4 regions of the Streptomyces sp. NPDC003011 genome follow, and region 3 is predicted to be linked to each of the others. Evidence: riboswitches for the same ligand, from Rfam matches in the RefSeq annotation. Region 3 holds a riboswitch; each other region holds the start of a gene.

Region 1 (5,734 bases), on a different contig from region 3:
GAGTAGATGACCGAGTACGCGTACTCGAGGTACGAGCCCTTCATCTCGTCCACGACGTCGATGTCGAGGATCCGCTCCTCGTACGAGTCGTCGGGCGGCGGGGTCTTCGTGCTGCGGCGGGCCATCGCTGCCGGCTCCTCCTGTTTGCTGGTCGCTCGCCTACGGGGTGCTCAAGTCGGTGTCGACAGGGCGGCCGTGCTCAGCCCTGCGGGCCTTCGCGCGATCGCCCTCTCGACACCGACGCGCCCCTCCGGCTCACTCTTGCTTGCTGAAGCGTGAACGGGGTCTGACGCGGACCATTGTGGACCGCGGCACTGACAACGACGGACCAGACCCGGGGTAAGCCGCCTGGTCCGACGCCGACACATGCCGCCCGCGTCCCTGCGTGCCGCCCAGCGGCACGACTGCCCGCAGGCTACGGCACGCGCGCACCGGCCATCCCGCTTCCGTTCACCGCGGCGGCCCACCGGCCCTCCCCCTCCCGCTCCGGACGCGAACCCGCCAACCACGTCGATCTCGCTCTCGGCGTACGTCCCGCCGGGAACTTCGCCGTGGCCCCGCGCGCTGCATACAGTGGCAGGACCGGCAGGAAAACCGCGGTTCGAACGACCGCGACGGCGATCGAAGGGACGTACATGCCCATGGGTCACACGGCCACAGCCCAGGCAGGCTCCGGGGGCCTGACAGCGACCGAGCACCGCCTGGCCAACGGTCTGCGCGTGGTGCTCTCCGAGGACCACCTGACCCCGGTCGCGGCGGTGTGCCTCTGGTACGACGTCGGTTCGCGCCACGAGGTCAAGGGCCGTACCGGCCTGGCTCACCTTTTCGAGCACCTGATGTTCCAGGGCTCCGGCCAGGTCAAGGGCAACGGCCACTTCGAGCTCGTCCAGGGCGCGGGCGGCTCGCTCAACGGCACCACCAGCTTCGAGCGCACCAACTACTTCGAGACCATGCCCACCCACCAGCTGGAGCTCGCCCTCTGGCTGGAGGCCGACCGCATGGGCTCCCTGCTGGCCGCCCTGGACGACGAGTCGATGGAGAACCAGCGGGACGTCGTCAAGAACGAGCGCCGCCAGCGCTACGACAACGTCCCCTACGGCACGGCGTTCGAGAAGCTCACCGCGCTCGCCTACCCGCAGGGCCACCCCTACCACCACACCCCGATCGGCTCGATGGCCGACCTGGACGCGGCCACCCTGGAGGACGCGCGCGCGTTCTTCCGCACGTACTACGCGCCCAACAACGCCGTCCTGTCGGTGGTCGGCGACATCGACCCGGAGCAGACGCTCGCCTGGATCGAGAAGTACTTCGGGTCGATTCCGGCGCACGACGGCAAGCCCGCCCCGCGCGACGGCTCCCTGCCCGACGTCATCGGGGAGCAGGTGCGCGAGGTCGTCGAGGAAGAGGTCCCGGCCCGCGCCCTGATGGCCGCCTACCGGCTGCCGAACGACGGCACGCGCGCGTGCGACGCGGCCGACCTGGCGCTCACCGTCCTGGGCGGCGGCGAGTCCTCCCGCCTCTACAACCGGCTCGTACGGCGTGACCGTACGGCGGTCGCGGCCGGCTTCGGACTGCTGCGGCTGGCCGGGGCGCCCTCCCTGGGCTGGCTGGACGTGAAGACGTCCGGCGACGTCGAGGTGCCGGTCATCGAGGCCGCCATCGACGAGGAGCTCGCGCGGTTCGCCGAGGAGGGCCCCACGGCCGAGGAGATGGAGCGCGCCCAGGCCCAGTTGGAGCGCGAGTGGCTGGACCGGCTCGGTACGGTAGCGGGCCGCGCCGACGAACTGTGCCGCTACGCCGTCCTGTTCGGTGACCCGCAGCTCGCCCTCACCGCCGTCCAGCGCGTCCTCGACGTGAGTGCCGAGGAGGTCCAGGAGGTCGCCAAGGCCCGTCTGCGCCCCGACAACCGCGCGGTCCTCGTCTACGAGCCGACCACCACCGAAGCCGAAGACGCCGAAGCCGGCGACGAGAACGACGAGGAGGCGGCCCAGTGACCGAGCTCGCCGCGATGGAGTTCCACCCCCAGCCCCAGGCGGGCGAGGCCAGGCCGTGGGCGTTCCCGGCGCCCGAGCGCGGAGCGCTCGGCAACGGCCTGACCGTGCTGCGCTGCCACCGCCCCGGCCAGCAGGTCGTCGCCGTCGAGGTGATCCTGGACGCGCCCCTGGAAGCCGAGCCGGCCGGTCTGGACGGCGTCGCCACGATCATGGCGCGGGCCTTCTCCGAGGGCACCGACAAGCACTCCGCCGAGGAGTTCGCCGCCGAGCTGGAGCGCTGCGGTGCCACCCTCGACGCGCACGCCGACCACCCCGGCGTACGGCTCTCCCTCGAAGTCCCCGTCTCCCGCCTGGCCAAGGCCCTGGGCCTGCTCGCCGACGCCCTCAGGGCGCCCGCGTTCACGGACGGCGAGATCGAGCGGCTGGTCCGCAACCGCCTCGACGAGATCCCGCACGAGCTGGCCAACCCCTCCCGCCGTGCCGCCAAGGAGCTCTCCAGGGAGCTGTTCCCGTCGACCTCGCGTATGTCGCGCCCGCGCCAGGGCAGCGAGGAGACGGTCACGGCCATCGACTCCGCGGCCGTACGCGCCTTCTACGAGAAGCACGTCCGACCGGCCACCACCACCGCCGTGGTCGTCGGCGACCTCACCGGTCTCGACCTCGACGCGCTGCTCGGTGACACGCTCGGCGCCTGGACCGGTTCCCCGGCCCAGCCGCGTCCGGTGCCGCCGGTGACCGCCGACGACACCGGCCGGGTCGTCATCGTGGACCGTCCGGGCGCCGTCCAGACGCAGCTGCTGATCGGCCGCGTCGGCCCGGACCGGCACGCGCGCGTGTGGCCCGCGCAGGTGCTCGGCACCTACTGCCTGGGCGGCACCCTCACCTCCCGGCTGGACCGCGTCCTGCGTGAGGAGAAGGGCTACACCTACGGCGTGCGGGCGTTCGGGCAGGTCCTGCGCTCGGCTCCGGACGGCTCGGGTGCCGCGATGCTCGCCATCAGCGGTTCCGTGGACACCCCGAACACCGGTCCGGCCCTCCAGGACCTGTGGACCGTGCTGCGCACGCTCGCCGCGCAGGGCCTGACCGACGCCGAGCGCGACGTCGCCGTCCAGAACCTCGTGGGGGTGGCGCCGCTGAAGTACGAGACCGCGGCGGCCGTCGCCGGCACGCTGGCCGATCAGGTCGAGCAGCACCTGCCGGACGACTTCCAGGCGACGCTGTACCAGCAGCTCGCCGCGACCGGCACCGTGGAGGCCACCGCGGCGGTCGTGAGCGCGTTCCCGGTGGACCGCCTGGTGACCGTCCTCGTCGGCGACGCCGCGCAGATCAAGGAGCCCGTCCAGGCCCTCGGCATCGGCGAAGTCAGCGTCGTCTCAGCCGAGTAGCCGCAGCCGTGCCCACAGGCCCCGGTGACAGGAGTGCCACCGGGGCCCCTTGATGTCCGACGGATGTCCGAATTGAGGGAAAGGTTGCCTGTCTGCCCTGTGGCATGCGCTACAAAAGCCGTGATCCGTTTGGGGATTGAAAGTCGGCACGTTTAGCGTCATCCCGGCTGTTCGTCAGGCAGTGCGCCGCGTCCGCGGCACCGGACAGTCATCGCCGAGTCCCCGCATGGCGCGAGCCAGGGGAGCCGGGGACCCACACCAGAAGTCCCTGGGGTGAATCGGACGCCCGCGCGCACCGCGAGGGGGCCCGTAGGAGACCTTCCTGCTCCGAACCCGTCAGCTAACCCGGTAGGCGAGAGGGAAGGAAAGGACCAGCCACTCCATGGCGTTCATGTGCGCCGCCGGTAAGCACCGTCGTCCCAGCCGGATGAAGCGCAGCACCGCCCGTGCGGCCGGCGTCGCGGCTCTGGCCACCACCGGTGTCATCGGCTCCCTGGCCGCCCCCGCGCTCGCCGCCGAGCCCGCGGCCGAGCAGACCGGTCTCACCCCCGTCATCACCATCGGCGACGCGATCGCGGACCAGATCGACGCCCAGGCCGCCGCCCAGAAGCAGGCCGCCGACGAGGCCGAAGCCCAGCGGAAGGCCGAGGAGGCCGCCCGCAAGAAGGCGGCCGCGGACGCCAAGAAGGCCCGCGAGGCCGAGGAGCGTGCCGCCCGCGAGGAGGAGCGCAGGCGTCTCAACGCCTACGTCGCCCCGATCTCCGGTTCGTACATCTCGACCAGCTACAAGTCCGGTGGCTCCCTGTGGTCCTCCGGCAGCCACACCGGTGTCGACTTCCATGCCTCGACCGGCACGTCCGTCCACGCGGTCGGCTCCGGCACCGTCGTCGAGGCCGGCTGGGGCGGGGCGTACGGCAACCAGATCGTGATCAGGATGAACGACGGCACGTACACCCAGTACGGCCATCTGTCGTCCATCGGCGTCTCGGTGGGCCAGTCGGTCACCCCGGGACAGCAGATAGGCCTCTCCGGCGCGACCGGCAACGTCACCGGCCCGCACCTGCACTTCGAGGCCCGGACGACCGCCGAGTACGGCTCGGACATCGATCCCGCCGCCTACCTGCGCTCCCACGGCGTGAACCTCTGACCTCGCACGCCGTGAGCGTCTGACGCTGCCACGGAGTGAACGTCCGACGCCCGCACGGCGGGCGCGTCCCGCGACGGACGGCAGGACATCCCGAAGCCCCGGCTCCCCGAGCCGGGGCTTCGGCCTTTCGGATGCCCGTCTGTCCAAAAAATATCCATGGATTCCGACCCGCCATCGGAAATTCCGGCTCATTGCAATAGAGTCACTGAACACACGTCAATCGTCGACGTTTCACGGGGATTAAGGCGGAGGTCGGTCATGCGTATTCCGGCGCACTCGGTATGCACCGCGATCCGGGACGACATCGTCGCGGGTGTCTACGAGCGCGGGGGCCGGCTCACCGAGGAACTGCTCGCGCGGCGCTACGGCGTCTCGCGCGTCCCCGTCCGCGAGGCCCTGCGCACGCTGGAGGCGGAGGGCTTCGTGGTGACCCGGCGGCACGCGGGCGCGTGCGTCGCGGAACCCACCGAGCAGGAGGGCGCCGACCTCCTGGAGATGCGCATGCTGCTGGAGCCGCTCGGCGCCTCCCGGGCCGCCCAGCGGCGCACGGAGGCCCACCTCAAGGTGTTGCGCGGACTGGTCCGGCTGGGCCAGGAGCGGGCCAGGCGGGGCAACAGCGAGGATCTGCGCTCCCTGGGCGGCTGGTTCCACGAGACGCTCGCCCAGGCCTCCGGAAGCCCCGCGATGACCTCGATGCTGACCCAGCTGCGCCACAAGATCGCCTGGATGTACGCGGTGGCGGCGCCCGCCGACCCGGTGGAGTCCTGGGCGGAGCACGGCGCGATCGTGGACGCGGTGGCGCGCGGCGACAGCGAGCGCGCGCGGACGGTCACGGCGCTGCACACCGAGCGCGCCACGGCCGCGCACCGGCTGCGCTTTCCGTCCCAGGCGGATCGCCCGGACCGTGTGAGGAACTCGCAACATCCCGTAAACATGACGGGCCTGCGGCATTAACACGAGCGCCGTATACAAAGAGGCGTAATTCCCGGGGGATTATTTCCGCTGCCCGGGAACAGGAAATGCGAAGGGCCCGCCCGATAATTCGGACGAGCCCTTCTGTGTTCCGTTACGGTGCCGGCGCTCAGACGGTCTCGGGGAGCTCTTCGAGACCCTCGGCGACGAGCTTCGCGAGACGGTCGAGGGCGGCGTCCGCCCCCTCCGCGTCGGAGGCGAGGACGATCTCCTCGCCGCCCTGGGCGCCCAGACCG
Region 2 (5,734 bases), on a different contig from region 3:
CGCCGTCACCAGCGCCGCGTTCACCTCGGCGAGATCGCGCTCCGGCGGCTCGGCGGTCACCCGGTCGTCCGTGACCGTCACGTCCGAGACCCCCTGTTCCTTCAGCACCCGCGCCGCCTCTCCCGCGTCCGGGCTCGTCACGACCAGCCGGCCGCGCGCCCCCGCCGCCAGGTCCGCCACCGGGCCCTGGGTGATCAGGCGGCCCCGCGCCATCACGGCCGCGTGCGTGCAGACCTGCTCGATCTCGTCGAGGAGGTGGGAGGAGAGGAAGACGGTCGTGCCGTCGGAGGCCAGCTCCCGTATCAGGGACCGGATCTCGCGCATCCCCTGCGGATCGAGGCCGTTGGTCGGCTCGTCCAGGACCAGCAGCTCGCGCGGCTGGAGCAGGGCGGCGGCGAGACCGAGGCGCTGCTTCATGCCCAGCGAGTACGCCCGCGCCTTCTTGCCCGCCGCCGCCGCGAGCCCCACCCGGTCCAGCGCCGCCGCGACGCGGGTCCTGCGGGTGCGCGGGTCGGCGGTCGGGTCGGCGGCGTCGTACCGCGTCAGGTTCTGGCGGCCGGAGAGGAAGCCGTAGTGAGCCGGTCCCTCGATGAGGGCGCCGACGTGCGGGAGCACGGCGCGCGCGGAGCGCGGCATGGGCCGGCCCAGGACGCGGGCCGACCCGGAGGTGGGCTCGATGAGGCCCATCAGCATGCGGATGGTGGTGGTCTTGCCGGAGCCGTTCGGACCGAGGAAGCCGAAGACGCTGCCCGCCGGGACGGCCAGGTCGAGACCGTCCACGGCGAGCTGTCCGCCGCGGTAGCGCTTGGTGAGCGCGCGGGTGTGGATGACACCGCCCTCCACGTCCCGCGCGTCCGGCCGGGCATCCGGCTGCGGCTGCGGCTGCGGCTGCGGCTCGGACTCCGCGTCCGTGACGGGCGGTTCGCCCATCGGCTCCCTCGATTCGTCGTACCCGTACGGTCCTACTTGCCCGCGTTCGCCGCCTTCACCAGGGCGCCCTTGTCGACCGCGCCGACGTACACCGTGCCGTCGTCCGTGATCAGGGCGTTGACCAGGCGGGTCGAGAAGACCGTGCCCGAGCCGAACTCGCCGGACACCTTGTCGCCGAGCGAGTCGAGGAAGCCGCCGAACGCGCCGCCGGCCTCGGCGCCGGAGGGCATGCCCTCGCCGCCGGTGTCGAAGACGGCGACGGAGTTCCAGCCCTCGCCGATGACCTTGAGGCCGTCGAGCTCCTTGCCGAGGTCCTTTTCGGACTTCGCGCCCGCCCCGTCGTGGCCGCGGTGCTCGCCGTGCTCGATGGTGTCGCCCTCGGTGACCTTCGCGCCCTTGGGCGGGGTGAAGTCGAAGGTGGAGGCGGCCGGCCTGGCGAAGCTGACCTGGGTGAAGCCCGCGTCCACGACGGCCGCGCCGCCGCTCGACGGGGTCAGCGTGAACTTCAGCGGCAGCCCGGTCTTCGCGTCCACGGCCACGGTGATCTGGCCGACCGTGGTACCGGAGTCCTTGGGCTTGACGACCAGGCGGTAGGCGTCACGGCCCGCGACCTGGGCGGTGCCGTCGACGGTCACCGAGGTGGTGTCGTCGACCGCCTTCAGGGCCTCCTCGGTGAGGTCCTTGGGCGTGGCCGGGACGTCGTGCTCCTTCTCCGCCTTCGCGCTGTCGGAGGCGGTCGCGTGGTAGACCTCGTTCGACTTGCTGTCGTAGCCCCAGACGTCCTTGCCGTCGTGGATCAGGCTGTACTCGGATCCGCTCTCCAGCAGCGACAGCTTCTGCCGGTCGGGGCCGTCGGCGGCGACGCGCAGGGTGTGCGTGCCGGTCACGAGCCCGGTGAGCTTGGCGGACGGGTCGGCGGACGAGCCGCCGTCGCCGCCCGACTCCATGGCGCCCGAGGCCAGACTGTTCTCCAGGCCGCCGAGGTCGGGCAGCCCGAGATCCGTGCTGATCTTCACCGTCCCGGACAGCTGCTGTACGTCCGACGCGGCGATCTTCTCGATGAGTTCCTGGGCGCTGATCTTCGGCAGGTCGGGGTCGCCGGAGTCGGCGAGCGCGGGGACGAGCCCGATGGTCGCCGCCGCCACCCCCACCACCGCGACGGGGACGACGTACCGCGCGGCCCTGCGGCGGCGCGAGTACCGGTCGTCGGCCTCCGCGGCAGTCTTGCTGTCGTCGGATTCGTACGGTGTCATGTGTGCCTTACCTCCGTCGTCGGCGGCGGCTGTCCAACTCCCCCTGTGTCCACCCCGTAGCCGCCATTCTCACCCGAATCGGTGAGGAGTGGTGTTTTCCGTGGTGTCCATCTGACCAAATCGGCCGGGAAGAAGCGTCAGACCCCGGGATCAACTCCGTGTACACCTGCGGGATGACACCCGGAGGCGACGCCGGCCCGGACCCGTAGGGGTTGCGGAGCGGACGCCGCCCTCCGTGGTGGTGGATCAGGCGCCGGGAACACGCGGTCACCGCACTGCGGCCGGGGGCGGTCCGCGTCACCCCGGGAGGGGTCAGCCGGTTCGGCGGTCAGCCGGCTCGGTGGACCACCGCGTCGCACATCTCCATCAGCGCCACCTTCGCGTCGCACTCCCGCAGCGGGGCGAGGGCCGCGCGGGCGTCCTCCGCGTAGCGGACCGTGTCCCGGCGCGCCTGCTCCAGGGCGGGGTGCGCCCGCAGGCCCGCCAGGGCCCGCGTGTGCCGTGCGTCGTCGGTGAGGTCGGAGGCCAGCAGCTCGCACAGGGCGATGTCCTCGGCCAGGCCCAGCCGGGCCGCGCGCTCGCGCAGCCGCAGGACCGGCAGGGTCGCGATGCCCTCGCGCAGGTCCGTGCCCGGGGTCTTCCCGGACTCGTGGGAGTCGGAGGCGATGTCCAGCACGTCGTCGGCGAGCTGGAAGGCGACGCCCAGCCGCTCGCCGTACTGCGTCAGCACGTCGACGACCGTCTCGTCGGCGCCCGACATCATCGCGCCGAAGCGGCAGGCCACCGCCACCAGCGAGCCCGTCTTGCCGCCCAGCACGTCGAGGTAGTGCTCGACCGGGTCACGCCCGTCCTGCGGCCCCGCCGTCTCCAGGATCTGGCCGGTGACCAGGCGTTCGAACGCCTCCGCCTGGACCCGGACCGCCTCGGGCCCGAGGTCGGCCAGGATGTGCGAGGCGCGGGCGAACAGGAAGTCGCCGGTGAGGACGGCCACCGAGTTGCCCCAGCGGGTGTTCGCGCTGTCCACCCCGCGCCGCACCTCGGCCTCGTCCATCACGTCGTCGTGGTACAGCGTCGCCAGATGGGTCAGCTCCACCACCACCGCCGACGGGACGATGCCCGGCGCGTACGGGTCCCCGAACTGGGCGGCGAGCATCACGAGCAGCGGCCGGAACCGCTTTCCGCCCGCCCGCACCAGGTGCTGGGCGGCCTCCGTGATGAAGGGGACCTCGCTCTTGGTGGCTTCGAGCAGTCCCTCCTCGACAGCCGCCAATCCGACCTGGACATCGGCTTCCAGAGCCTGGTCCCGCACGCTCAGCCCGAACGGCCCGACGACGGTCACGAGGGATCTCCTGTCTGCTGGTGTCTACTGGCGATTACACGGTTTGTCGATAGGTCGCTGCCATCACTCAAGTCAGCGTATCCGGTCACGTTTCGATCACTGCTAGCGCCCACCGGTCCGGCCCGGGCGGTATCGGACCGGGCCGGATGTGTTTTTGATCACTTGAAAACATCGGACATCATCGGACCTAACGGGAAGTAAGGGATCGCTTCCCGGAGCGCGGCCGAGGTCGCGTCCGGCCGCCGTCCCGCCCGGGAGGACGATCATGCCTTCTCCTGTCCGGTGATCCCCACCGACACCTTCACGGAACCGCCCGGGCATCCCGCCCCCGAGATCACTCCGGCCAGCCTGCGCATCCGTTTCGTCCTCTCCCTGCGAGACGGCCCACGAGACCCTCCGCCTCCCGCTCCGGACGGGGTGCCGCCGTACACGCGCACGGGGCGCCCCCTCACGGAGGAACCGGTACCCGCGATCCCCGAACACCTGCCACGCCGCCCGGCCAGGCCGGCCACGCTCCGCGACTGGCAACGCCCCCTCCGGCACGCGGGCCACGGTTACGCCTCCGTACGAGTGGACCTGAGCCGCCCCGGCGACGACGGACGCCACCGGGCGGGTTCCGCGGGCGGCCGTTCACCGGGCCGGGGAGAAGCGGATCCCACGGACGGCCAGTTGGCTACGAGTTGGGCTCATTGCCCTATTTGCCACTCTTGTGCTCAGCCGTGAGTTGGGTCACTCGGGACCGTGCGCGCCCACACCGCCGCCCGCCCGCGTCTCCCCTTGCCCTTCGCGCCAGTTGAGTCATGGCAGACGCAAAGGATCAAGCACCTCATACGCCCCAGACCAAGGTCAATAGGTGCGATCTGTGAATCCGCCACTTGTTCCGGACATGTGCTCTCGCATACGTTCCGGGCCGTCGGGCGGACGCCTCATCCTGCCGCCGCCCATGGAGACACCCATCGACGAACACCGCACGGCAGGAGCGGGGGACCCAGGTCAGTCGCCGGGCCGGACGACACAGGTCGTACCGGAACGGCTAGGGGTGAAGTCGCCTCGCCCTCAGGGCGGCGCGGCCGGGCAGCTCCCGCCCGAACCCGACAGCTCACCTCGCAGGCGCCGGAGAGGAAAACGTCCCCATGTCTGCACCCGGTCAGTACCGCGGTTCCAAGACCGCCCGCCTCGCCCGCAAGCTCGCCGTCGCCGGCACCGGAGTCGCCGTCCTGGCGCTCCCGCTCATGGGCGCCACCAGCGCCTCCGCGGCGACCCCGCCCGTCGCCACGGCCTCCTCGCTGGGCTACGCCGACAACCTCGACGGCTGGATCCGGGCGGCCCTCCAGATCATGGATCAAAACGGAATTCCCGGGACGTACAACGGCATTTACCGCAATGTCATCCGGGAGTCCTCGGGCAACCCGTACGCCATCAACAACTGGGATTCCAACGCCGCCGCGGGCACCCCGTCCAAGGGCCTGCTCCAGACCATCGACCCGACCTTCCAGGCGTACCACGTGGCCGGCACCGCGTGGGACCCGTACGACCCGGTCGCGAACATCGTCGCCGCCTGCAACTACGCGGCCGCGCGGTACGGCTCGATCGACAACGTGTGGGGCGCGTACTAGGCCTGCTCCGGCCGGTGCCGTCCGCTCCGGCACCGGCCGCCCGCGGGTGGCCCTCAGCCAAAGAGCCGTTCGAGGACGACCGCGACGCCGTCGTCCTCGTTCGACAGGGTGATCTCGTCGGCCACTGCCCTGAGTTCGGGGTGCGCGTTGGCCATGGCGACGCCGTGGGCCGCCCAGTCCAGCATGGGGATGTCGTTGGGCATGTCCCCGAAGGCGATGGTCTGGTGCGGCCCGAGCCCCAGGTGCCCGGCGGCCAGCGCGAGGCCCGTCGCCTTGGTGATGCCGCATGGCTGGAGTTCGACGGTCCCGGGCCCCGACATGGTGACCGTGGCGAGGGAACCGACCACCGAACGGGCCGTCGCCGCCAACTCGTCGTCGGACAGGTCGGGATGGCGCAGCAGCACCTTGCTGATCGGCGCGTCCCACAGGTCGTCGCGCCGTCCCACGCGTACGGCGGGCAGCGTCGGGTGGGGCATCAGGTAGCCCGGCTCGATGAGCGTGAGCCCGTCGACACCGTCCTGGTCGACGGCCGCGAACACCTGGCCCACCTCGGCCTCGATCTTGCCGAGCGCGGTCTCGGCCAGCTCCCGGTCCAG
Region 3 (5,734 bases):
CCGCTGCGGGCCGGCACCCCCGGCACCCCCGGCACCCCCGGCACGTCAACCTCTCGGCGCGGCGGTCGAGGGGCAGTCCCAGCCTGTCCGGCGTTTGGGGACGAGGCCCCTTCAGGGCCGGAGCGGGGTCCTGGGGCGGCAGCCCCCGGAACGGGTGGGCCGATCGGCGCAACAGGATCTGCGGGCCGGCCTCCCGGAGGGTGACGCTGCGAGGGAACCCCCGCCGCACGGACCCCACGGAGGTGCCCATGAGGTCAGCCCGACGACACGCGGTGACTCTCCTGTCCGTCACCCTCCTCGCCGCCCTCCTCACCTCCTGCGGAGCGAGAGGCCCGCACCCCCGGGCCATGGCCCGCGCCCTCCCCGCGGACGCCGATTTCACCCACCCCGGCGTCCTGGTCAGCAGCACCCAGCTGGACGTCGTACGGAAGAACGTCACCGCGGGAAAGCAGCCCTGGCTGCGGGCCTACCTCGACATGCGGGACAGCGCGTACGGGGCCTACCGGTACCGTGCCGAGCCGTACGCCACCGTCGTCTGCCCCACCGGCGGCGAGGCCGGCCCCGGCTGTGCCGAGGAGCGCGAGGACGCCCTGGCCGCCTACACGCAGGCCCTGCTGTTCGGTATCACCGGCAGGCAGCGGCACGCGGTCAAGGCCAGGGAGATCATGGACGCCTGGTCGGCGCGGCTGAGGCGGCACACGGGGGAGAACGCGGGGCTCCAGGCCGGGTGGACGGGATCGACCTGGGCGCGGGCCGCCGAACTCGTGCGGCACACGCCGGGGGCCGGGTGGCCGGCTGATCGCGTACGGCGGTTCGAGGACATGCTGCGCACCGCCCATCTTCCCGAAGTGGCCAAGAAGGTCCCGGAGTTCAACGGCTACTGGGACCTCGTGACGACGGACGCGGCCATCGGCATCGCCGTCTTCCTCGACGACCACAAGACCTTCGACCAGGCCCTGGAACGCTTCCGCGAGCGCGTGCCCGCGTACTTCTATCTGAAGAAGGACGGCGGTGTGCCGCTCACCCCGCGCGGGTCCGGCGTCGACACCCGGCGCAAGCTGACGACGTACTGGTTCGGGCAGACGACGTACAAGAACGGCGTCTCGCAGGAGACCTGCCGCGACTTCCGGCACGTCGGGTACGCGCTGGCCGCCACCGCGCACATCGCCGAGACCGCCTGGCACCAGGGCGTCGACCTGTACGGCGAGGTGAAGGACCGGCTGAAGGCCGCGCTCTCCTTCCACTCCCGCCACCAGGCGGGGGAGTCCGCCCCGGCGTGGCTGTGCGGCGGCACGGTGGAGCGGAACCTGGGGCCCGACCTGGAGGTCGCCCTCAACCACCTGGAGGACCGGCTGGAGATTCCCGTCCCGGCCGCGCGCAAGCTCGCCGAGGAGACCCGGCCGGCCGGCACCGACGACCTGTTCGTCGCCTGGGAGACCCTCACGCACGCGGGCAACCCGGCCACCTGAGACGGGGCCGCGGGAACCGATGCGACATCTGTCCTGCGTATGGCGTACACTGAAGTCACAACGACGCGGGGTGGAGCAGCTCGGTAGCTCGCTGGGCTCATAACCCAGAGGTCGCAGGTTCAAATCCTGTCCCCGCTACTGAAGGCCGAGGGCCGGAATCCGAAAGGGTTCCGGCCCTCGGTGCGTGGGGGGTGCTCTCCCGTCATCCGGTCGTCATCCGGTCGGCCCTCACCGCTCGCCCGCCGCCCCCGCCGAGGGAACTCTGGACGGGCGGGACGGTGACCGGAGCGGACGTACGCGGTGGGAGACGAGCGGTGCGGCCTGGGAACGTGGCGGGGGAAGGGCCGTACGCCGGAGCCGGCGCGCGTGAGGGGCGGCGGCTGTCGAAGCTGCGGGTGCTGCTTCAGGTCCTCCCCGCCCTGCTGATCGTCGGCGGCGTCCTCTACGACCTCCTCACCCCCCGGCGTTTCACCGCGATCCCCTTCTTCACGGCCGCCCCGCTCGTCGCCGCGCCGGTCTACTCGCTGTGCGGCACCGCCGTCATCGGGGGCGTGGCCCTGATCGCCGCGTACGCGGTCCACGCCAGGTCCGGCTTCGGCCTGGACGCGGACACCGTCACCGAGGTGGTGACGGTCGCCACCGTCGCCGTCCTGGCCGCCGTCATCAACCGGGTCGTCCGCCGGGGCGACCAGCGGCTCGCCTCCGCCCGCGAGATCGCCGAGGCGGCCCAGCGCGCGGTGCTGCCGGAGCCCGCCGCGCGGATCGGCGGTTTCGACATCGCCGCCCGGTACGAGGCGGCCCAGGCGGACGCCTCCATCGGGGGTGACCTGTATGCCGTACAGGACAGTCCGCACGGTGTCCGGCTGGTCGTCGGGGACGTCCGCGGCAAGGGGATGGGCGCGGTGGCGGCCGTCGCCATCGTGATCGGGGCCTTCCGGGAGGCCGCCGAGCAGGAGGCGACGCTGGAGGCGGTCGCCGGACGGCTGGAGCGGGCGCTGACGCGGGAGGCCGCGCGGCGGGACGGCGTCGAGGCCGTCGAGGGGTTCACGACGGTCGTGCTCGCCGAACTCCCGCACGGGGAGGGGGTGGTGCGGATCCTCAACCGCGGGCATCCGCCGCCGCTGCTGCTGTACGCCGACGGCGGTGTACGGCCGTTGCCGGCCCGCGAGCCCGCGCTGCCGCTCGGCATGAGCGAGCTGGGCAGCCGGCCCGACCGGGCCGAGGAGGCGGTCCTCCCGAGGGGAGCCACCCTGCTCGTGCACACCGACGGGCTGTCCGAGGCGCGGGACGAGCACGGTGTGTTCTACGACCCGCAGGAGCGGCTCGCCGGGCGGGTCTTCCGTGACCCGGGCGCGCTCCTGCGCACCCTCGCCGAGGAGGCGCGCCGGCACTCCGGGGGCGGCATGACGGACGACATGGCGCTGCTCGCCGTACGGCGGCCGTGACCGTTGTCACCACGGGTGACCAGGTGAGTGCCCTGCGCTGAAGAACTGACGCCTCGTCAGTACTCGTGTGATGTGCGAGGCATGGCCAACTCGCCCGTTTTTCGCCGATCGTGGGGTGTTGGTCCAGCGGATCATCGTTAATGATCAAGCGGAACAGCTTGGAATAGAGGCCCCGCGTCTATTAACGTTCGATAACGCAGCGCGGTCGTCCCAGCCGTCACAAGAGACGGCTCCGTGCGCACGCGCCGAATCCCGCGAGGGAACCGGGGAACCACTACTTGGGGTGAATCACGCGTAGACCGCCGTGTCCGCACGGCTGGTATACGCGCGTAGGAGACCTTCCTGCTCCGAACCCGTCAGCTAACCCGGTAGGCGAGAAGGAAGGAAAGGAGCACGCCCACGTGGCGTCCAACCGGCCTGCCCCAGAAGCCCCGTTCGTGCCGAGCCAGCGCGACAGCGAGACCTTCGGCTACGGCGAGTACCGCACCGACGAGGGCCCCTGGACGGAGTGGAACCCCACCGAGGAGTCCATCCGTCCGGTACGCGGCCGGCACCGTGTCGCCAAGCAGCGCGGCGGACTCGCCCGCAGCTCCACCGTTCTCGGCGTCGGTGTCATAGCCGCCGTCGGCGCGGGCGGCATGGCCAGCGCCAACACCGGCAAGCCGCCGGTGTCCATCTCGCTGCCCGACCTGCCCTCCGTGGGTTCCCTCATCTCGGACGACGACACCTCCGAGACCGCGGAGAACACCGCGACCGCGCTCAGCACCGTCGGCACGGCCTCCGTGGAGGCCGCGCAGGGCACCGAGAACGCCGGCGAGGTGCTGCGCTCCCGGATCCTCGCCCAGGCCGAGCAGCAGCAGGACCAGATCGAGAGCAAGGCCGTCGCCGACGCGGTGGCCGCCGCCGAGAAGCAGGCCGCCGAGGCCGTCGCCAAGGCGGAGAAGGAGGCCGAGGCCAAGGCCGCCGCCGCGAAGCAGCAGGCGAAGGAGGAGGCCGAGAAGAAGGCTGAGGCCGAGCGTCTCGCCGCGCTGGCCAAGCAGTACGCGCTGCCGACCTCGTCGTACACGATCACCTCCACCTACGGCCAGGCCGGCTCCCTGTGGTCCTCCGGCTACCACACCGGCCTCGACTTCGCCGCGCCGACGGGCACCCTCATCAAGGCGGTCCACACCGGCACGATCACGCAGGCCGGCTGGGACGGGTCGTACGGCTACAAGACCGTCCTCACGCTCGACGACGGCACGGAGATCTGGTACGCCCACCAGTCGTCGATCAACGTCAGCGTCGGTCAGAAGGTCAACACCGGGGACGTCATCGGCCGCGTGGGCGCGACGGGCAACGTGACCGGCGCGCACCTCCACCTGGAGGTCCACGCGGGCGGATCGGCCGGCGGCCTCGACCCGATGGCGTGGCTGCGGAGCAAGGGGCTCAACCCCTGAGGCCCGCGGGCCACTCGGCCGCACGGATGTGACGAGCGCGGGGGCCTTCCGCACAATGAGGGCCTCCGCCGCGGGCGTTGCCGTGCGGCACGACCGCGCACGCCTCGCCACGGCGTCCCGCCCCGGCCACGTCGGCCTCCACCGCACGCACGACGCGAAGACGGAACTGGGGCGTTGACGGACGCGCCGGCCTGCCGGCACCGGTGGGCTACGACCGGTACGGGTTCCAGGCCGGATACGGCACCGCCGGGTACCCCGGATACGCGGGCGCCGCCGGATACCCGTACACCCCGTACACCGGCCACGGCGGCGCGGCCACCGCCACCGGCGGTGCCGTCGCCCGGGCCGCGTGGTCCAGCGCGGGACGCGCCAGGTCCCGCCGCCGCCACAGTTCCTGGAGCAGCTCCCGCTCCCGGACGGCGAAGTCGGCCCCCGCCCGCCCCCGCCGCCCCCGGTGCCGCAGGAAGGCCAGAGAGGTCGCGTACGCCTCGTACTGCGCCACCGCCCGTGCGGCGGAACGCCCGCCGCGCTGTCCGGCGTAGTCGCGGGCCATCCGCCGCGCCCGCATCGACCCGAGCGCGTACGGCTCGGCCGGCGTCAGCCAGCCCGCCACGGTGTAGGCGGGCAGTTCCTCCCGTACGGTCTTCAGCTCGCGCTGCCGCGTCCAGATGACCAGCCAGGTCAGCAGCCCGAACGTGGGCACCATGAAGGCCGCGTACACGGCGAAGAACCCGTACTCGCCCCACGTCGACGAGCCGTTCCAGATCGCGTGCATGCCCATCGCGAGCAGCAGTCCGGACACCGGCAGCAGCAGCCGCCGCACATGCTGGCGTTCCGCCGACAGCGCGGAGACACCGAAGCCGATGCCGGTGAGGACGGTGAACAGCGGGTGCGCGAACGGCGACATGATGATCCGTACGAAGAAGGTCGCCGCGGTGACGGAGGCGATCCCGCCGTCGCCGTTGAGCTGGTCGGTACCGAAGGCGGTGCCGAGGTAGAGGATGTTCTCGGTGAAGGCGAACCCGGTGGCGGTGACCCCGGCTATCACCACCCCGTCGACGATGCCGGTGAACTCCCGGCGCCGGAACAGGAAGACGAGCAGGACGGCGGCGGCCTTGGCCGACTCCTCCACGACCGGCGCTATCACCGTCGCGCCGAGCGTGTCCGCGCTGGAGGGGTCCGCGGTGGCCGCCGCTATCCATCTGGTCGCGAAGCTGTTGGCGACGATCGCTATCAACGCCGCCGCGCAGGCGCCCCAGGCGAAGGCGAACAGCAGGTTGCGCCACGGGCCAGGCTCGACCCGGTCCAGCCACCGGAACGCGGCGACGAGCAACGGCACCGGCAGGACCGCGAGTCCGAGACCGACCAGGAAACCCTCCGT
Region 4 (5,734 bases), on a different contig from region 3:
TCGCCGATCGCGTGGGGGGCGACGAACGCGAGGAACTGCTCCGCCGCGCGGCCGACGCCGGACACCCGCGGGCGGCCGAGGAGTGGGCGGCGCGTCTGCTGCACGCGGGGGACGAGACGGGTGCCCTGCGGTACCTGGAGGCCGCGGCGGAGAGCGGAAGCACGAGCGCGGCCCGCGAGGCGGGACGGCTGCACCTCGGCCTGGCGGAGAAGTGGCTGACGGCGGCGAGGGACGCCGAGGCGGCGCACCTGCTCGGGGACCTGCTGCTCCTGCGGGGCGATTACGGGGCGGCGCACGACTCGTACCTGGAAGCGGAGAAGGCGGGACACACGGCGGTCGCCCGCAGCTCGGGCATGTACCACCTGCTGATGAGCGAGCCGAGGAAGGCGAAGATATGGCTGACACGTGCGGCGAAGGCAGGCGATGAGAGCGCCGGGGAACTCCTGAGCGCGCTGGGACCGGAGGTGAATGACCTGCAGGACTATTTCGCTCCGAGCTCCGCCTTCCCGCTGGACTACGCCCACCACGGCACCCTGGCCGAGGAGCAGGGACAGGCGGACGAGGCCCGGAAGCTGTACGAAGAGGGCCACGCGACCGGCGACGCCTACGCCGCCTACCGTCTGGGCGCCCTGCTCGACCGGCAGGACCGGCCCGACGAGGCACGCGACTGGTACCGCAAGGCCGCCGACATGGGCCACCCCGGCGCTCAGCAGGCCATGAGCGAGGCTCCCGAGCCGCCCGATACCGTCGGGGCGTGACCCACCAGCCCCCTCCCGCCGACCCCGCCCCGGAACTCTTCACCTGGGAGTTCGCCACCGACCCCTATCCCGCGTACGCCTGGCTGCGCGAGCACGCCCCCGTCCACCGGACCGAACTCCCCAGCGGCGTGCAGGCCTGGCTGGTCACCCGTTACGCCGATGCCAAGCAGGCCCTCGCCGACCCGCGGCTCTCGAAGAACCCGGCGCATCACGACGAGCCCGCGCACGCCAAGGGCAAGACCGGAATCCCCGGTGAGCGCAAGGCCGAGCTGATGACGCACCTGCTCAACATCGACCCGCCGGACCACACCCGGCTGCGGAAGCTCGTCAGCAAGGCGTTCACCCCGCGACGGGTCGCCGAGTTCGCGCCCCGGGTACAGGAGTTGGCCGACGACCTCATCGACCGGTTCGCCGAGCGGGGCAGCGCCGACCTCATCCACGACTTCGCCTTCCCGCTCCCCATCTACGCGATCTGCGACCTGCTCGGCGTCCCCCGCGAGGACCAGGACGACTTCCGCGACTGGGCGGGCATGATGATCCGGCACGGCGGCGGGCCGCGCGGCGGTGTCGCCCGGTCGGTGAAGAAGATGCGCGGCTATCTCGCCGAGCTCATCCACCGCAAGCGCGAGGCGCTCCCCGCCGAGAGCACCCCCGGCGAGGACCTCATCTCCGGGCTCATCCGCGCCTCCGACCATGGCGAGCACCTCACCGAGAACGAGGCCGCCGCGATGGCCTTCATCCTCCTCTTCGCCGGCTTCGAGACGACCGTCAACCTCATCGGCAACGGCACCTACGCCCTCCTCACCCACCCCGGGCAGCGCGACCGGCTCCAGCGGTCCCTCGCCGCCGGCGAACGCGGGCTCCTGGAGACGGGCGTCGAGGAACTCCTGCGCTACGACGGCCCCGTCGAGCTCGCCACCTGGCGGTTCGCCACCCGGCCGCTCAGCATCGGCGGGCAGGACATCGCGGCCGGCGATCCCGTGCTCGTCGTCCTCGCCGCCGCGGACCGGGATCCGGAGCGGTTCGCCGATCCGGACGTGCTCGATCTCTCCCGGCGGGACAACCAGCATCTCGGATACGGCCACGGCATCCACTACTGCCTCGGCGCGCCCCTCGCCCGCCTGGAGGGCCAGACCGCCCTCGGCACGCTCCTCACCCGGCTCCCGGACCTGCGACTCGCGGTGGACCCAACGGACCTGAGGTGGCGCGGGGGGCTCATCATGCGCGGACTGCGCACGCTGCCCGTCGAGTTCACGCCCCGTGGCCGGACGCCTTCACGCAGGTAAAGGTGACACGCCCTCAACTCTGTGATCTTCACGTGATCTGCGCGGCATTAACTTGTGACAAGTGATCGTGTGCCTATACGTTCACGGATCAGCGCGGCGCCGAGCACCACGCGCCGCGCCGGTCACCGTTGTCTTGTGAAAGGTCTCCGCATGCTCTCCGGGAACGGCCGTCATCGTCGCCCCCGCCAGGCTCCGGCTCTTCTCGTCGCGGCCGGAGTGACCGGCTCCGCCATCGCGATCCCGCTGCTCGGTGCCACCGGCGCCAGCGCGGCGACCGGCACCACCTGGGACCAGGTCGCCAACTGCGAGACCGACGGTTCCTGGAGCGCGGACAGCGGCGACGGGCACTACGGCGGACTGCACATCGCCCAGGAGGACTGGGAGCAGTACGGCGGCCTCGACTACGCCTCGCGCGCCGACCAGGCCAGCCGCTCCCAGCAGATCGCCGTGGCGGAGAAGATCCTCGCCGACCAGGGCGTCGGCTACTGGTCCACCTGCGGGCTGCTCAACGGGCTCAGCAAGGACTCCCGGGCGGCCGACGTCGACACGGGTGTGGCGGGCGACGCGACGCCGGACACGTCGAGCGGGACGGGCGGCTCGGCCTCCTCCGGCCTGTCCGACCCCGCGGATCCGTCGACGGGTTCCTCCGCGGACGCGGAGTCGGACACGGCGTCGCCGTCCGCGTCGGCCTCGTCGCCCACGGATTCGCCGGATTCGCCGGATTCATCGGGCTCTTCGGGCTCTTCGGGCTCTTCGGGCACCGGGGACAACCTGGCCAACTCCGACACATCCGTTGATCCCGGCGCGGGTTCCCGTGACTCCCAGGATTCCGGCGACTCCTCCACCGGCACGGAGAATCAGGACGACTCGGACAACTCCTGGCAAGTGGGCGGTTCTTCGAGCCTCGTCGACACCGGCGCCCTCAGCGGCGGCAAGCACCGCGGCGGCAGCGCCGATGAGAACGCGACCCTCGCCGCCGCCGACACGGCCACCTCCGGCGGCCGTCACGCCGCCCGGGGCGACTCCTACACCGTCCTTCCCGGAGACACGCTCGCGTCCATCGCCGACTCCCTTGGGCTCGACGGCGGATGGCGTGCGCTCTACGAGGAGAACAAGCAGGCGATCGGTGGTGACCCGAGCCGTATCGTGCCCGGTCAGACCCTTGGACTTGGTGTCGAATAGGGCGAAAACCAACGGGAGTTCACGTCACGCTTCGCACTGAATGTCCGGTTTGGCGAAAGTGTGGGATGAGTCTCAGAAGCCCTGATCGTCTTTGAAATTCCGTGGATCGCGTGTCTACCGTCGGGACCGCTCGCCAACACGAGCCCCGGCTGCCGCAACGCCGAATCCTGCCAGCGGCCGTCCGGGAACAGTCGTCGCGTCAAGCGCCGTAGGCAGGAGCGGGGGACCCAAGGTAAGCGCCGGGGCCAGCACTTGAGGCTGGAACCGGCTTGGGGTGAAGCCGCACCTCGTGAGAGGCGCGGCCGGGCAACTCAACCGGCCCGAACCCGACAGCTCACCTCGCAGGCGTCGGTGAGGGGATCCACCATGCTGTTTTCCGCCAAGGGCAAGCACCGTCGCCCGTCCAAGGCCACCCGTGCCATCGCCATCGCCGGTGTCACCGGTGCCGCCGTCGCCGCCCCGCTGATGGCGGCCGGCAGCGCCTCCGCCGCCACCGCCTCCGAGTGGGACACCGTCGCCCAGTGCGAGTCCGGCGGCAACTGGTCCATCAACACCGGCAACGGCTACTACGGCGGCCTGCAGTTCTCGGCCTCCACCTGGGCCGCGTACGGCGGCACGCAGTACGCCGCGCAGGCCAACCAGGCCTCCAAGGCGCAGCAGATCGCCGTCGCCGAGAAGGTCCTGGCGGGCCAGGGCAAGGGTGCCTGGCCGGTCTGCGGCGTGAGCCTGTCCGGTGCCGCCTACAACGGAGCCGGTGCCGAGTCCTCGTCGAGCGGCTCCAGCAGCTCCTCGCAGAGCCAGAGCCAGAGCCAGGGCCAGAGCACCGACACCAGCAGCCGCTCGACCAGCGAGCAGCCGGCCTCCCGCTCCGCCGAGCGTCCGGCCACCAAGAAGACCGTCACCACCCCGACCGGCAAGAAGGTCAAGAAGGGCGACGGCGAGTACAAGGTCGTCTCCGGCGACACCCTCAGCTCCATCGCCGACAAGCAGGGCGTCAAGGGCGGCTGGGCGAAGCTGTTCGAGCTGAACAAGGACATCGTCGAGGACGCCAACCTCATCTACCCGGGTCAGCAGCTGCACCTGAAGTAGTACGCGGCGCCCAGCTGAACCACAGCGACCCCACATCCGGGTCCTTCATGATGAAGGCCTCGTGAGGGTCCCCCCGTCCCCACGGGCTCCCCGCTCCGGTGCGTGTTCCCCCGTACGCACCGGAGCGGGGCTTTTTTGTGCCCCTCTTCGTGCCCCTCTTTGCGCCCCCTGTGTGTTCCGCTCTCCGCTCCGCTCTTTGTTCCGTTCGGAAACAATTTACTCTCGGTTCTGCCCAAGGGGTGGGCGACCGGCTGGCCGATCCCCCCGGGCCGGTTAGGCTCGGTCTCGCAGGACCCACCGTGGTCCTGCTGCCCACGTCACATCCAAGAAGGAGATGCTCGTGCCGTCCATCGACGTCGTCGTAGCCCGGGAAATCCTGGACTCCCGAGGCAACCCCACGGTCGAGGTCGAGGTCGGCCTCGACGACGGCAGCACCGGTCGTGCCGCCGTCCCGTCCGGCGCCTCCACGGGCGCATTCGAGGCCATCGAGCTCCGCGACGGCGACCCGAACCGCTACCAGGGCAAGGGTGTCGAGAAGGCCGTCCTGGCCGTCATCGAGCAGATCGGCCCGGAGCTGGTCGGCTACGACGCCACCGAGCAGCGGCTGATCGACCAGGCGATGTTCGACCTGGACGCCACCGACAACAAGGGCTCCCTCGGCGCCAACGCCATCCTCGGCGTCTCCCTCGCCGTGGCCCACGCCGCCTCCGAGGCCAGCGACCTCCCGCTCTTCCGCTACCTGGGCGGCCCGAACGCGCACCTGCTGCCGGTGCCGATGATGAACATCCTGAACGGCGGCTCGCACGCCGACTCCAACGTGGACATCCAGGAGTTCATGATCGCCCCGATCGGCGCGGAGTCCTTCTCCGAGGCCCTGCGCTGGGGCACCGAGGTCTACCACACCCTCAAGAAGGTGCTGAAGAGGAAGGGCCTGTCCACCGGCCTCGGCGACGAGGGCGGCTTCGCCCCGAACCTCGGCTCCAACCGCGAGGCCCTCGACCTCATCCTCGAAGCCATCAACGAGGCCGGCTACACCCCCGGCGAGCAGATCGCCCTCGCCCTCGACGTCGCCGCCTCCGAGTTCTACAAGGACGGCGTCTACTCCTTCGAGGGCAAGGACCGCTCCGCCGCCGAGATGACGGAGTACTACGAGGAGCTCGTCGCGGCCTACCCGCTCGTCTCCGTCGAGGACCCGCTGTTCGAGGACGACTGGGCCGGCTGGAAGGTCCTCACCGACAAGCTGGGCGACAAGGTCCAGATCGTCGGCGACGACCTGTTCGTCACCAACCCGGAGCGTCTGGCCCGCGGCATCGACGAGGGCGCGGCCAACGCCCTGCTCGTCAAGGTCAACCAGATCGGCTCGCTGACCGAGACCCTGGACGCCGTCGAGCTGGCCCAGCGCAGCGGCTTCAAGTGCAT

Evidence for each region. A riboswitch is a leader RNA that binds a small molecule or an ion and turns the genes downstream of it on or off. The one in region 3 is predicted to bind cyclic di-AMP.
Region 1: linked by a shared signal. The riboswitch ahead of ACWD0J_RS20540 (M23 family metallopeptidase) and the one ahead of ACWD0J_RS38235 (M23 family metallopeptidase) in region 3 are both predicted to bind cyclic di-AMP.
Region 2: linked by a shared signal. The riboswitch ahead of ACWD0J_RS10525 (transglycosylase SLT domain-containing protein) and the one ahead of ACWD0J_RS38235 (M23 family metallopeptidase) in region 3 are both predicted to bind cyclic di-AMP.
Region 4: linked by a shared signal. The riboswitch ahead of ACWD0J_RS04675 (transglycosylase family protein) and the one ahead of ACWD0J_RS38235 (M23 family metallopeptidase) in region 3 are both predicted to bind cyclic di-AMP.

What each region holds. Positions count from the first base shown of each region.
Region 1 is NZ_JBSFTY010000038.1:43,551-49,284, forward strand. Features, by position in the region: gene ACWD0J_RS20525 (DNA gyrase/topoisomerase IV subunit A) at 1-125, opposite strand, end outside; gene ACWD0J_RS20530 (M16 family metallopeptidase) at 636-1,994, shown strand; gene ACWD0J_RS20535 (M16 family metallopeptidase) at 1,991-3,379, shown strand; cyclic di-AMP (ydaO/yuaA leader) riboswitch at 3,582-3,749, shown strand; gene ACWD0J_RS20540 (M23 family metallopeptidase) at 3,762-4,526, shown strand; gene ACWD0J_RS20545 (GntR family transcriptional regulator) at 4,785-5,480, shown strand; gene ACWD0J_RS20550 (HPr family phosphocarrier protein) at 5,608-5,734, opposite strand, start outside.
Region 2 is NZ_JBSFTY010000015.1:7,716-13,449, forward strand. Features, by position in the region: gene ACWD0J_RS10510 (ABC transporter ATP-binding protein) at 1-930, opposite strand, end outside; gene ACWD0J_RS10515 (LolA family protein) at 963-2,183, opposite strand; gene ACWD0J_RS10520 (polyprenyl synthetase family protein) at 2,512-3,522, opposite strand; cyclic di-AMP (ydaO/yuaA leader) riboswitch at 4,470-4,650, shown strand; gene ACWD0J_RS10525 (transglycosylase SLT domain-containing protein) at 4,656-5,138, shown strand; gene ACWD0J_RS10530 (HAD family hydrolase) at 5,192-5,734, opposite strand, start outside.
Region 3 is NZ_JBSFTY010000125.1:7,988-13,721, reverse strand. Features, by position in the region: gene ACWD0J_RS38250 (alginate lyase family protein) at 249-1,469, shown strand; tRNA gene ACWD0J_RS38245 (tRNA-Met) at 1,534-1,607, shown strand; gene ACWD0J_RS38240 (PP2C family protein-serine/threonine phosphatase) at 1,784-2,914, shown strand; cyclic di-AMP (ydaO/yuaA leader) riboswitch at 3,148-3,304, shown strand; gene ACWD0J_RS38235 (M23 family metallopeptidase) at 3,316-4,353, shown strand; gene ACWD0J_RS38230 (PrsW family intramembrane metalloprotease) at 4,562-5,734, opposite strand, start outside.
Region 4 is NZ_JBSFTY010000006.1:43,563-49,296, reverse strand. Features, by position in the region: gene ACWD0J_RS04690 (hypothetical protein) at 1-758, shown strand, start outside; gene ACWD0J_RS04685 (cytochrome P450 family protein) at 755-2,044, shown strand; gene ACWD0J_RS04680 (transglycosylase family protein) at 2,195-3,226, shown strand; cyclic di-AMP (ydaO/yuaA leader) riboswitch at 3,421-3,589, shown strand; gene ACWD0J_RS04675 (transglycosylase family protein) at 3,593-4,315, shown strand; gene eno (phosphopyruvate hydratase) at 4,650-5,734, shown strand, end outside.